Regions from separate parts of the Paenibacillus sp. FSL K6-0276 genome, predicted to be linked through region 2. Evidence: predicted binding sites of a transcription regulator. Region 2 holds the regulator's gene; the other holds the start of a gene.
What was found. The regulator CtsR, encoded in region 2, represses protease genes until heat stress. The targets are predictions, from matches to a motif close to ATGGTCAATAAAGGTCAAACA.
Positions count from the first base shown of each region.

Region 1: a site for CtsR is predicted at 5,170-5,190, ahead of MHH52_RS03650 (endo-alpha-N-acetylgalactosaminidase family protein). Genes of this name have one in related genera too.

Region 1 covers NZ_CP150276.1:822,729-830,403, forward strand. The annotation lists gene MHH52_RS03645 (discoidin domain-containing protein) at 1-4,666, shown strand, start outside; gene MHH52_RS03650 (endo-alpha-N-acetylgalactosaminidase family protein) at 5,225-7,675, shown strand, end outside.
Region 2 covers NZ_CP150276.1:5,551,468-5,559,142, forward strand. The annotation lists gene clpC (ATP-dependent protease ATP-binding subunit ClpC) at 1-2,069, opposite strand, end outside; gene MHH52_RS26320 (protein arginine kinase) at 2,105-3,169, opposite strand; gene MHH52_RS26325 (UvrB/UvrC motif-containing protein) at 3,198-3,722, opposite strand; gene MHH52_RS26330 (CtsR family transcriptional regulator) at 3,753-4,214, opposite strand; gene MHH52_RS26335 (GNAT family N-acetyltransferase) at 4,599-5,771, opposite strand; rRNA gene rrf (5S ribosomal RNA) at 6,192-6,308, opposite strand; rRNA gene MHH52_RS26345 (23S ribosomal RNA) at 6,438-7,675, opposite strand, start outside.

The sequences.
Region 1 (7,675 bases), 1.4 Mb from region 2:
TAACATCAATGGAGATGCTGCATACGTAAGTGTTGCAGATAGCGCCAAGGGTCCATGGAAGATTTACAAGTTAGAAGATGAACTATACGATCCGGGGTTATTTTTTGACGACAATGGAAAAGTATACGTTGTACATGGTCAAGGTCAACTTTACTTAAGTGAGCTGAAGATTGTTAGTGAAGCAACAGGTGAACTCTCTATTATTTCGAAGAGACAGCCTGGAGCATCAAGAAACGGAAAGATGATATATGACTATAAGGGTGGCGCCTATAATGAAGGTTCACATGTGTATAAAAAAGATGGCACCTACTACATTCTAAGCACTCCGACATGGAACAAGGGTTCAAAGAAAGAAATAGCGATCAGAACACAAGACTTGGCGAATGGCCCTTATGTAGCAAAAGATATTATAACTAGTTTTATGAACTTTGCAGGCAATGGTATTCATCAGGGAGGTATGGTAGACGTACCTCAAGGAGAAGGTAAAGAATCCGAATGGTGGTCGGTCATATTCCAGGATCGAGGCAAGCTGGGACGTGTGCCTACTTTACAACCAGTCAACTGGAAAGATGGATGGCCATATTTAGGAGAGTTTGATGGGGAAAAAGCTGTTGTTACTTATAAAAAACCTAATATACCAGGGCTTGAAGCAACTGAGCCAAAGGCACCTGCAACATCAGATGATTTCAGCAGCAGCAAGCTAGGTCTACAATGGCAGTGGAATCACAATCCTGACAATGACAAGTGGAGTCTTACGGAAAGACCAGGAGATATAAGACTTAAAACATCTAGTGTAACAAATTCTTTAGCATATGCTAGAAATACGCTTACTCAAAGAATTATTGGTCCAGATTGTACAGGAACTGTAAAGATGGATATAAGCCGTATGGCTGACGGTGATCAGGCTGGATTATCTGTAATACAAAAAGATTCCAACTTCATCGGAATAAAGAATGAAGATGGAAAGAAGAGAATCGTTGTTCAGGACTTATGGACAGAAGAGGCATCCATTGATCTTCCAGAAGGAACAACGAATATCTGGTTTAGAGCTGAAACTCCAAGATTTGAATATCGAACGGAGTTCTCATACAGTCTAGATGGAGTAAATTTTACTCGATTAGGCGGAAGATATGAAATGCGTTACGGAACCTACGTTGGTATGAGGTTTGGTATTTTCAACTATGCAACAAAAACCCTTGGCGGATATATTGATGTTGATTCATTTGAACTGACAATGACTGAAAATGAAGGTAATTTATATCGTGTAAATAAGAAGATTGATGCTGAACGGTATGATGATCAAAACTATGTAACAGATAAAAATCTTACGATCAACGCTAAAACGGAGTGGACAGATGATGATGTAAACAGTGGATATGACCAAAGTATGGCTAATATCAAGAATGGCGACTGGTTGCGTTATGACCAGGTGGATTTTGGTAATGGGGAAGCAAAATGGTTTAACGTAAGAGTAGCGAGTAACAAAACTAGCGGCACGATTGAGGTTAAACTAGCTGATGCAGAAGGAAATCTAGCTGAAACGATAGCCATACTACAAATTCCGAATACAAGTGATTTGAATGAGTATGTAAATGCTAAAGCAGAGCTTACAAAAGAAGTTACAGGTAAGCAAAAGATATTCTTAGTATTTAACGGTGCGGATACGGAAATGTGCAAGCTAAACTGGTTTATGTTTGGTTCTGGTGATTATCCTGAGATTGCTGCAGTTCCAGCTCATGTTCAAGTGGATTCACCCAACAGCTCAACGATTGATATCGCATGGGATGCTGTATCCGGAGCATTACAGTATGATATCAAGATTGATAATAAGATCATAAGCAATGCAACAAGCCCATTTTCAGAAACAGGGTTACTTACAGGCTCAACTCATACCGTACAGGTTAGATCAAAGAACTTTGCTGGTTTCAGTGAATGGAGTGAGGGTGTAAATATTACAACTGAAGCTGACCCTGAAATGATTCCATCAACTGGCATGACAGTAACTGCTTCAAGTGAGGAAACTCAAGCCGAAGATAATAAAGCAGCAAATGTCCTAGATGGAAACCTAGATACGATCTGGCATACAAAATGGAATGGTGGAAATACGCCTCCTCACACATTGGATTTCAACTTGGGTGCAGCATATGACGTATATAAGCTTAAATATATTCCAAGACAGTCCGGTGGAGATAACGGTATTGTAACCAAGTACAACATCTACACAAGCATGGATGCTGTAAACTACACCTTGGTCAAGCAAAAAGGAACATTTGTAAACGATTCCACACCGAAGACAGTAACATTTAGATCTACGCAGGCTCATTACCTGAGATTTGAAGTATTGGCTGGTAAAAATGGATACGGTTCCGCTGCTGAAATTAACATTTATCAAAATGCAGATTCAATACCAGTCGTATCTGATAACAAGACAGCTGTAGCAAGCAGTGAACAAGCATGGTCTGAGGCTTCAAAGGCCAACGATGGTAATATAGCTACTGCATGGAAGGCTGTATATGAAGATACGATGAAGACTTGGACTGTGGATTTAGAAGAAAAATATGACCTGACAGAAATCGAGCTTGAATGGGCTGCAGAAAATGCAAGTAAGTACAGGGTTGAAGTGTCAAGTGATAACAAGGTATGGACACATGCAGTTGACAGAACCGCGGATACAGAATCCAGCAAGGTTAAAACGGACAGAGTTTCAAATGATGAAGTAAGGTATGTGAGGGTAACATTTACAGAAGGAATCGCTTCGATTGATGAGATAAGAGTACGCGGTATGAAGAGTGTAATTATACCGGAATCAAACAATGTCGTATTAAACAAACCTGCTACTTCAGATAGCCAGCAAAACAGCGGTCCAGCATCAGCAGGTAACGATGGTGATGAGTCAACTCGTTGGTGCGTGTCTGATGATAAGAATCCACACTATTGGCAGGTGAATCTTGGCGGAAAATATGATTTAACGGGTTCAAAGGTAATATTTGAAAAAGCCGGTAAGGCCATGATGTATAAGATCGAGGTTTCAAGTGACGCTGCAACTTGGATCACAGTGATTGACCATATGAATAACACAACCAACACGGAACAAGTTAGAACAGATAACTGGACGGCTAAGGGTGCCCAATATATCAAGGTAACTGTCATGGGATACCCGGAACTGTGGGGAGGTTTCCGTGAGTTTGAAGTTTACGGCGTAAAATCACCTATAGTGGATACAACAGAGCTCGAAGCAGCGATTACAACAGCTCAGGTCAAAGTTGATCATGGAGTCGTCGGTGATCAGCCAGGACAATATCCGCAAGCAGCAGTAGATGCAATAAAAGCAGCGATTGAAGCAGCACAAGGTGTTGTAGAGAAGGCAACAACACAAGCAGAAGTGACAGCAGCAATCGAAGCACTTCAAGCAGCAGTAAAAACATTCGATGATGCAAAAATTCCTGGGGTAGAACCAGCGGAAGTGGATACAACAGAACTGAAGGCAGTGATTGCAGCAGCACAAGCAAAAGTTGAAAGAGCAGTTGTTGGCGATCAGCCAGGACAATATCCGCAAGCAGCAGTAGATGCAATAAAAGCAGCGATTGAAGCAGCACAAGGTGTTGTAGAGAAGGCAACAACACAAGCAGAAGTGACAGCAGCAATCGAAGCACTTCAAGCAGCAGTAAAAACATTCGATGATGCAAAAATTCCTGGGGTAGAACCACCAGTAGACAAAACTGCACCAACATGGCCTGCGGATAAAGCATTAAAGACTTCAAATGTTGGTAAAACTAGCCTTACGCTTTCATGGGCAGCAGCAACGGATGATACGAGTGTAACAAGCTATAAGGTATATAAGAATGGCAGAGAACTAGCTGCATTAGCAGATGATATCACGAACTATACCGTCAGTGGCCTTTCGTCTGGCACGACGTATGCCTTTAAAGTTGAAGCAGGTGATGCAGCAGGGAACTGGAGTGTGAATGGTCCAAGTGTAACGGTGACGACTGAATCAAGCTCTTCAGGTGGTGGCTGGACACCGTCACCAGATCCAAAGCCAACACCAGATCCAAAACCTATGCCTACACCAACGCCTAAGCCAGCTGAGCCAAAAGATCCAGTAAAACCAACGAAGCCAGAACCACCAAAAGTAAAGCTTACGGATCTAGTGGATCATTGGGCTAAGGCTTCCATTGAAAAATCGATTGAACTTGGTTTTGTAACTGGCTATGAAGATGGAACTTTTCGCCCGAATGGTACGGTAACCCGTGGTGAGTTTGCAACGATGTTAGCTAGAGCGCTGAAATTGGAGCTTGGTGATACGGAGTTTAGTTTTGCTGATCAGAAGCAAACACCAGTATGGGCTCAGTCATTCATTCAAACACTTGTTAAATCTGGTTTTATTACGGGATACGAAGACGGCACATTCCGTGCGAATAAAGAAATATCACGATCTGAATTAGTAGTCATTGCCGTTCGTGCACTGGGTCTTGAAGTAAATCCAAAGGCAACACTGACGTTTGATGATGCTGACCAGATTCCAGTATGGGCAAGACCTTATGTGGCAACAGCAGCAGAAGCAGGATTGATTAAGGGGAATGGGAATGGCAAATTTAATCCGAATGCCTTTACCACTAGAGCTGAAGCAGTCACTGTGATTCTAGCTATGCTAAACGAAAAATAAATGATGGTTTAGCTTACTGCAGTTTTGTGTTGTGCCATTTGGTTTAACTTCGAAGAAGATCGCCTACACGAGTGTAGGCGATCTTCTTTGTATTGTTTTATGAAATCAGGAGGTTCGAATGCGACGGAGAGGGGAGCTCAGGGTACACGATCTAATAAGATCTTATTTGTCCGATTTCCGTAAAATTTATCAATAAATCCAAATTATCGTCATTAACTTTCCAGTGGCTGGAGAGTAAGATGAACACATATAAAGTCGATTGACTCTTCTCTTTTCACAATATCGATAAAGGTATTTGAAATCCTACAGATATATAGCATTTTGTAATTAGAATGCTCCTTCCTATGAATACTTCCATGAATTCATCATTATATTCAGATTCTCAAAAAAATAAGCGATCTCTTCCACAGTCAGCATGACAAGCAATGATACTGGTGATTTTGTAAGCGGTTTCAGTTTGTTCGACTCAAAGGAGGTGATGCTGATCGATGGCAATTACACAAAAGATCAATTAAGAGCAATTGGCAAGGAATAGATTGAACCCGAAGGAGGATAAAAATGTCACTGTCAAAGGTAATTAAAAACTTAGCCATTGTGGTAGTCTCTGCACAGCTGAGTAGTATTACAATTCCTGCATTTTCAGGAATTGCGGATGCTGCAGCTAATGATGGAATCATTGAATCAAATATAATGTCAGTTCAATTAGATCAGAATTTTCCAAGAGTAGTGAAATATGAGTTAAATAACAAGGTGTTGCATGGTTCAGAAGATGCATTAAACATAGTAAGAATTAACGGAACAGACTATGTACCGAAAGTAGAGTACACAGAAGAGGCAGACAAAGCCTACTATGTGCTAACTGTTGATGAGCTGAATGTAGTCATTAAGCTAACAATGAAAGTAGTGAAAAATTCACTTGATTTCGAAGTGACAAAGGTGGAAGAAAATGGTACAGAAAGAATACATACCATTGAAATTCCGAACCATAGCTTGGTATCAGTAAGAAGTACAGAAGCGGGTGCTAAATTTGCCGGTTCCAGAATGGAAAACGCTGTTTATAAAAAAGGTGATGTGTATCAAGATGTATCAGGTACTCCTACGGTAGATAGTTCACCAAAAAACTATATGTACGCGTTCATTAACAATGATCAACTGGCAGCAGGTGTATGGTCAAATGCATATGGTGATACAAATGCCGATGGAGATAATGACAATCACCGGATTGTGAAACAGACGACCAAGAAAACGGATTACTCCCGTACAGCTTTGTGGAGTGCTTCATGGGTATATCGTGGAAATAATATGCCAGAAAACATAATAGAACCTTTACCACATAGTAAGGTCGTTATCACAGCGGATGCAAATGCGGATGCTAAAATGGATTGGCAGGATGCAGCTGTTGCATTCCGAGATATCATGAACAATCCTGTAGGCAGCGATCGAATGTCTGAACTTGTTGTTCACCGTATACCGATGAACTTTGGCAGCCAGGCAACCAACCCATTCTTAAAGACTTTAGATGAAACAAAGAAAATATATCTATCAACTGATGGGCTTGGACAGTGGGTGGAATTAAAGGGTTACCAAGCAGAAGGGCATGACTCCGCACATCCGGATTACGGCGGACATATAGGTGTACGTCAGGGCGGACAGAAGGATATGGATACGCTTGTAAGAGAAGCGCAGAACTATAATGCTTTTATGGGTGTACACATTAGTGGTACAGGTGCACACCCGGAAGCAAAGGCATTTGATGATCAATTAGTAAATATCAATAAAGGCGGTTGGGACTGGCTTGATCCATCCTATGACTTTGATGACCCAACATACCGTAGAGAAGTTTATTCTGGCAACAGACTGAACCGTTTACAGATGTTAAAGGACGATGCGCCAACACTTGATTTTATTTATGCGGATGCATGGTATGAGCAGGGCTTTAACGGAAGAAGATTTGCAAGAGAAGTGAATTCTTTTGGCTGGACGCTTACGACGGAGTTTCCAAATGTATTAGAAGATGATGCCGTTTGGAATCACTGGTCAGTTGACTATGATTACGGCGGTAAGAGCATCAAGGGCTATAGCAGTGATATCGCTAGATTTGTGCGAAATCACCAGAAAGATACGTGGATCGCTCGCCATCCAATCCTAGGCGGTACGGAGGCAAATGATGCGGAAGGATGGCAGGGTAGAGTAGATTATGATGAAATGATTGATATTGTATTCGAAACAAATCTGCCAACGAAATATCTGCAAAGCTTCCCGATGACGAAGTACGATGTAAACAACAATGTGGGAAGAGTCGAATTTGAAGGAAATGTCGTTGCTGAAAGAAAAAATGACGGAAAAAGAACCTTCACGAAAGATGCTAAAAAGCTTCTTGAAGAAGATGTGAGAATTCAAAAAGGAACAAGTGACGGTAATGTTTATGATGATGTAAAATTCAATAACCTCAAATACTTGTTGCCGTGGTCGCCAAATGCTGATAAGACAGATAGTGAATTGGCTAAAGTTGAAGAGAAACTGTACCACTACAATGAAGGTGGCGGATCAACGACTTGGGAGCTTCCAAATAGCTGGAACGATGTATCAACAGTGAAGTTATATACATTAACTGATACGGGTAAGCAAGAAGCAAAAGAATTAAGCGTAGTTGATGGCAAAATTACGATTGATGCTAAAGCAAAACAGGCTTACGTTGTATACAAAGGTGATGTGTCTGTAACTGCTAAAGATATGAATTGGGGATTTGCGATGCCTGCAAAGGACCCAAGCTTCAACAGCGGAACATTAGACAACTGGTCGATTATCAAAGGTGGAGACAGTGCTGCAACCGTAGAACGTAACCATCGTGGACAATATGAATTAGTCGTCAAAGAAAATACGGAAGAGACTGTATTAGAGACGGAGTTATCAGGATTGAACCCTGGAACCTACTCGGCTTCCATATATGTTCAGGTAGGAAATACGCCAAACAGTACAAATGCAACTGATCCAAACACGGCAGGAAAT
Region 2 (7,675 bases):
ACCTTGCCCTTCATATTACCGTATTCTGCTCCGGCATCTTGTACAGCTGTGAATCCAAGTGTCGAATTCTTCTTGATCGCCTGTGCACCTACGTTAGAAGTCAGAATAATTAATGTATTACGGAAATCGACTACCCGTCCTTTAGAGTCAGTCAAACGACCATCTTCAAGAACTTGCAGCAAAATGTTGAATACTTCTGGGTGCGCTTTTTCAATTTCATCAAGCAGCACTACAGAATATGGTTTACGGCGTACCTTCTCCGTTAATTGGCCACCTTCTTCATAGCCAACATACCCAGGAGGGGCTCCGACTAAACGGGACGTGGAGTGCTTCTCCATGTATTCCGACATATCAATGCGGATGACCGCATTCTCATCGCCGAACATGGCTTCAGCCAGAGCACGAGCCAGCTCAGTTTTACCTACACCCGTTGGGCCCAAGAAAATGAAGGAACCCATTGGGCGTTTCGGATCTTTAAGACCCGCACGCGCACGGCGCAGCGCACGGCTAACCGCCTTAACGGCTTCGTCCTGACCGATCACTCGTTCATGTAGTAAAGCCTCCATGTTAAGCAGACGGTCTGTCTCCTCTTCCTTCAGCTTGCTTACAGGTATCCCTGTCCAGCTAGCTACGACCTGTGCGATATCTTCAGGTGTAACCTCAGAATCGGTGCGACCTTGTTTTTCTTTCCATTGGTTCTTCGTCGTATCAAGTTCTTCACGGATCTTTTGCTCTGTATCACGCAAGGCAGCCGCTTTTTCAAACTCTTGACTCTGAACTGCGGAATCTTTCTCCTTACGGATATCATCCAAGCGCATTTCCAGTTCCTTCAGATTTGGTGGTATGGTGTAAGAGTGAAGCCTTACTTTAGATCCCGCTTCATCGATAAGGTCAATCGCTTTATCTGGCAAGAAACGATCTGGAATGTAACGATCGGACAGCTTCACTGCTTCCACAATAGCTTCATCGGTAATCTTCACGCGGTGATGCGCTTCATAACGATCGCGAAGTCCGAACAAAATTTGGACCGCTTCCTCCGGAGACGGCTGATCCACCGTAATCGGTTGGAAACGACGCTCCAATGCAGCATCTTTTTCAATATATTTACGATATTCGTCAAGCGTAGTCGCGCCTATGCACTGAAGTTCTCCACGAGCTAAAGCCGGCTTCAGAATGTTAGAAGCGTCAATTGCACCTTCTGCGCCACCTGCCCCAATCAGAGTATGCAGCTCATCAATAAAGAGCACGATATTACCTGCTTGGCGAATCTCATCCATTATTTTCTTGAGGCGGTCTTCAAACTCACCGCGATATTTCGTACCAGCCACTACAGAGCCCATATCGAGCGTCATTACGCGTTTGTCGCGCAGCGTTTCTGGGATTTCATTATTGATAATCTTTTGTGCAAGTCCTTCAGCAATAGCTGTTTTACCAACCCCAGGTTCACCGATCAGTACCGGGTTATTCTTAGTCCGGCGACTCAGCACCTGAATAACACGTTCAATTTCCTTGCTACGGCCGATAACTGGATCTAGATTACCCTCCTTAGCATAGGCGGTCAAATCGCGCGCAAGACCATCTAGGGTCGGTGTGCTGACGTTAGCCGGAGTCCCACTATGACTAGAGGCAGCCTCGCTGCTTCCCAGAAGCTGTAGCACCTGTTGACGAGCTTTGTTCAAGCTGATGCCGAGGTTATTAAGCACACGAGCCGCGACACCTTCCCCTTCACGGATAAGTCCAAGCAGAATATGCTCAGTGCCGACATACGTATGACCCAACTTGCGGGCTTCGTCCATCGACAGCTCAATAACTTTTTTGGCGCGAGGAGTATAAGCAATGTTCGTAGGCTGTTCTTGGCCTCTGCCAATCAGTGTCTCCACTTCGTCCTGGATTTTCTCAAGACCCAGACCCAAAGCAATTAACGCCTTAGCAGCAATGCCGTCTCCTTCACGAATAAGTCCGAGCAAAATATGTTCTGTGCCAATATTGTTGTGTCCTAAACGAACAGCTTCTTCCTGCGCCAGCGCTAGCACTTTTTGTGCGCGTTCCGTAAATCTTCCAAACATCATATCTCCTGCACCTCCATGAATAATAAATATCTATATTAATGTTGTGTTCCCAGTGTCTCTCGGAGCAGTTTCGCCCGATACATATCTCGTTCAGTGGCGTTCAACTCATCACCGAACATCTTTTGCAGGAATCCTGGCTGTGTCTTAACGTTAAGTTCATTAAGCACTGAAATCGAAGGGCCTTCCAGAATGCCAAGGTCAACCCCAAGTCTCACATCAGACAGCCGTTGTGCAGATTCCTTAAGCTCCATAAGAGCTGCATAACACAAGATCCCATAAGAACGCTTCACTCGGTCCGTAATTCTCAGTGCGGAATCAACAAGCAACCGTTCACGGGCATTTCGCTCATGCTCAATAATCTGGGTGACTACACTGTGAAGGTTCTCTATAATTTCACTTTCCGTTTGACCGAGGGTGATCTGATTTGAAATTTGAAAGATGTTCCCTACTGCTTCGCTACCCTCACCGTAAATTCCTCTTACAGTCAATCCCACTTGATTCACTGCGGACAGAATGCGATTGATCTGATGAGTCATTACAAGCGCTGGTAGATGCAGCATCACCGATGCACGAAGCCCAGTGCCAACATTGGTGGGACAACTGGTCAAGTATCCTCTTTTATCATCAAAAGCGTAATTGACAGCTGCCTCGAATATATCATCGATCGCTGTCGCACGTTCCCATGCTTCTCTAACTTGAAGACCAGGAAACAGACATTGGATTCGCAGATGGTCCTCTTCGTTAATCATGATGCTGACCGACTCATCTTCATTTAATAATACAGCCGCGCCACGTGAATCATTAGCTAAATTAGGACTGATTAGATGCTTCTCGACCAGTACCTTTTTGTCCAGTTCATTCACTTCATCAAGCTTTAGAAGCTGAAAAGATCCGAAATCCGCAGCTACTTCCTCATGAAACACAGGGGCCAGCAGCTCTAATACCTCTTCCGATTGCTCTAAGGAAGCTATCATAGGGAACGGAAGATGCTCTAGATTACGGGCAATACGCATACGGCTGCTAATTACAATCTCGGAGTGACTACCTCCAGAGCGCATCCAATCACTAAGCGCTTGTTCAGTAAATCGGAGACTTGACATGTCATATCCCCCCTATATATCAAAGACTTTACTCTTGTACTATTTCTTTTTCAAGTCGGCGAATCTGATCCCGCAGCTCCGCTGCTGTCTCGAATTCTTCCTGTACAATACTTTGCTGTAATTCCTGCTTGAGTTCATCAATTTGGCGTCTAAACACAATCTGGGCTCCTGCACGTTTAGGAATCTTACCTACATGTGAGGTATTGCCATGCACTCGCTTAAAAAGCGGGTCCAGTGCGCTGTTAAAATATTTATAACAGGAGCTACAACCAAAACGGCCTAATTTACTAAACTGGGAGTACGTCATCCCACAATTCTCACATTGCAGACTCTGCGTAGTCTTCGTTGCAGCGGACTTCTCCTTGCCAGCGCCTTCAAGATCAAGCAGTCCTGACAGAAGACTGTGGATGGAGAATCCCCCAGCAGTTCCGGGAATCAGTTCACCCTTCTCCCGTGCACAGCTCTCGCAGATATGAAACTCCGTCTTCTCTCCATTCACGATCTTAGTGAAGTGGAGTGTTGCCGGCTTGACGCCACATTCCTGGCATTGCATAAGCGAAAGCCCCTCCCTTATGGTTGACAATTATTTGCCTAACAAAGAGATTAACATCGCCTTCATAATCTTGGCACGAATCTCATCCCGGTATGGAATCTTAACCGTTAGGCATTCCCGAGAAACAGCAGCGCGCATAAGACACGCTTCACGCTTACTAAGAAAACCAGCTTCCTCCAGCTGATAAATCAAACCTTCAGCAGCGTTCTGATCAATCCCGCCACCTATTGTATGGTTTAAATGGGCATGCAGTGCCACGTTTGGTGGCAATTCAAAACGTTGAATACGAATATATCCCCCGCCACCACGCTTACTTTCCACCACATAACCTTTTTCCAGAGTAAAGCGTGTACTGATGACATAATTGATCTGTGACGGTACGCATGAGAACTGGTCCGCCAGGTCATTTCGCTGGATTTCCACCGTACCTTCGGGACTTTCATGCAAAATATTCTTCAGATATTGTTCAATAATATCAGAGATATTGCGCATCACTCATCCTCCAGTGCTTATAGCTTTATTATATCGCTTGCGGCTTGCATTCATAAAAACAATAATCTTTAATTGAACTTAAACATTGCGGATAATCCACACGTTCAGAGGATCGGATCAATGTCATTATGTTGCGTTGACTTTGACTTTCTTTGACTTTTTAATATTATAACATATTCTGTACTAATTCCAAGTGGATTCTCTTATTTTTCACTTTTTTCGGCTAATGTATTCGGAAATAAAGAACTCTCCCAACATCTTTCGAAGGGAGAGCCTAATTTTTGTCAAGTATAAACGCCTTCGGCGTCCTTATTAGGACGATAAGCGTTTAAGCGAGAAATATAAAGATAAAGTATAGCGTGAAACTTATACTTTCTTATATTTTTAAAAATAATCAAATAATGCGGTCTCTGCTCGAGGTAGAATTTCTTCGAACCACTCCAGTGCCGCTGGCTGGCCTGTGACACTTCCATAACGAACCATTTCAATTGGACGTTTGTATCCAAGCATCAAGGCCGTCAATGTGCCTATGTCACAGCTTAAGTCTGCTTCTGTCCGTTCCCCTTCAAATCGTATCAAAGTAGCGGATCCCTCATTAGAGATATTCCATTCCCACAATCCATCATTCCAAGGTGCATATTTGTCTTCGATATATATAACCTGTTTCTTCTGGCTACCGTGTCCTCTAAAGGTGTAACTTTCAATGAATGCCTTGGCGTTAACAATGCGCCCCATAAAATAAGGATAATTCTCCTGCCCTATACGCGGATCTGGCAAAAAGAAGGGTAACATGTCGTCCGAAGGCACCAGCTTTAACGATGCACCAGTCACCATTGAATCGTGGTTCGCAAGAAATGTCCACAGCCCCTGCCGAGCTTGTTCGTTCAAAAAAACAAATTCATCAATGACCAGTTCTCTGTTCTCTACCTTATACAGCACGTATCCCTCTGGTTCACCACTCATGGAGTAAAACACTGCACTTTTTCCTTCATCATTCAAAACAGAGTTCTCCCACCAGTCCAAATCTCGCTTTAGTGTCCCGTTATATCTGACAGCGAATCGATTATATAAACTATCCAATACTTCAATATCTTTTATGTCCCGTTTAACTTTACCCTCAACTTCAACTTTCTTGGGAAATTTCGCTACAGGAATAGAGTATTTCTTATATTCACAGTAGATCTCCCAGCCAAATTTACGATAAAACGGAATCAAGAACGGGTGTAGAAAAGAGAGCGTTTGACCCGCCTCATTCATCGTATGCAGCGCATGAGAAAGTAGATTTGCCACATGTCCTTGTCTACGGTTCTCTGGCCATGTCGCTACTCCGGCAATACCACCCATAGGTACCACTCTGCCCTGTATGTACACTTGGAAAGGAATAATCGTCAATTTAGCTTCCAATGTCCCGTCCTCAAAAGCACCCCATACCCGTTCTGGCTTGAAACTTTTCTTAGCACTTTCCCGTTTTTCACTAGGTAACTTGTATTGAAAAGCATATTCTGACAAGTTCATGCTGGCATCGAACTCTTCTGGACGTAGTTGTCTTATTACCACAAACTCACCTCATCCTTTATTAAATTACATTTAGGATAAGTATAACAAGAGCGCCTATTGTGCGCTAATCTATTGCATTATTTATAACTTTATTTTTAGTTATCCACAGCTCTATGCGGTTTTAAAAATAGTCTTGAAATCTTGTCCCATCCAAGTTAAAATAGTTATCCACTTATCAATAGCGCTATCCACATAATCCCGGCTATATCCACAGCAACCCGTGTATTACTTAGGTTTTCTGTTGACAGATCCACATAAATATGTATTTAATCCACACTATTTAGGGATTATTTCTCTTTCGTTCGTCTATCCACATGTGCGTAACTTTTCTGAAAAATAATAACATTATCCACAAGTTTTCCACAGATTATAATAAACGCAAAAAAGCCACTGTCGATTACTCAACAGTGGTCTAAATTTGCTTGGCGGCGTCCTACTCTCCCAGGACCCTTCGGTCCAAGTACCATCGGCGCTGGAGGGCTTAACGGTCGTGTTCGGGATGGGTACGCGTGGAACCCCTCCGCTATCGCCACCAAACATGCGTCTGTGAAACAGACGCTGCCCGCGTGAAATTTCGTTCATCACCAGAAGTGTGAATGAATTTCTTAGCGTGTTACAGGCTTGATGCCTGAAAACTGAATCCGAATTGAATTTGCGTTTTAAATATAGGATAAGCCCTCGACCGATTAGTATTGGTCAGCTCCATGCATTACTGCACTTCCACCTCCAACCTATCTACCTCGTCGTCTTCAAGGGGTCTTACTAATTGGGAAATCTCATCTTGAGGGGGCTTCACGCTTAGATGCTTTCAGCGCTTATCCCGTCCGTACGTAGCTACCCAGCCATGCTTCTGGCGAAACAACTGGTGCACCAGCGGTACGTCCATCCCGGTCCTCTCGTACTAAGGACAGCTCCTCTCAAATTTCCTGCGCCCACGACAGATAGGGACCGAACTGTCTCACGACGTTCTGAACCCAGCTCGCGTACCGCTTTAATGGGCGAACAGCCCAACCCTTGGGACCTACTTCAGCCCCAGGATGCGATGAGCCGACATCGAGGTGCCAAACCTCCCCGTCGATGTGGACTCTTGGGGGAGATAAGCCTGTTATCCCCAGGGTAGCTTTTATCCGTTGAGCGATGGCCCTTCCATGCGGTACCACCGGATCACTAAGTCCGACTTTCGTCCCTGCTCGACTTGTAGGTCTCGCAGTCAAGCTCCCTTATGCCTTTGCACTCTTCGAATGATTTCCAACCATTCTGAGGGAACCTTGGAACGCCTCCGTTACTCTTTAGGAGGCGACCGCCCCAGTCAAACTGCCCGCCTGACACGGTCCCCGTACCCGGTAAGGGTACTAGGTTAGAACCTAGATACGATCAGGGTGGTATCCCAACGGCGCCTCCACCGAAGCTTGCGCTCCGATTTCTACGGCTCCCACCTATCCTGTACAGATCGTACCCAAATTCAATATCAAGCTGCAGTAAAGCTCCATGGGGTCTTTCCGTCTTGTCGCGGGTAACCTGCATCTTCACAGGTATTAAAATTTCACCGGATCTCTCGTTGAGACAGCGCCCAAGTCGTTACGCCATTCGTGCGGGTCAGAATTTACCTGACAAGGAATTTCGCTACCTTAGGACCGTTATAGTTACGGCCGCCGTTTACTGGGGCTTCGGTTCATAGCTTCGGGTTACCCCTAACCACTCCCCTTAACCTTCCAGCACCGGGCAGGCGTCAGCCCGTATACTTCGCCTTGCGGCTTCGCACAGACCTGTGTTTTTGCTAAACAGTCGCTTGGGCCTTTTCACTGCGGCCCCCTCGTGCTATTCACACTACCGGGGCACCCCTTCTCCCGAAGTTACGGGGTCATTTTGCCGAGTTCCTTAACGAGAGTTCTTCCGCGCGCCTT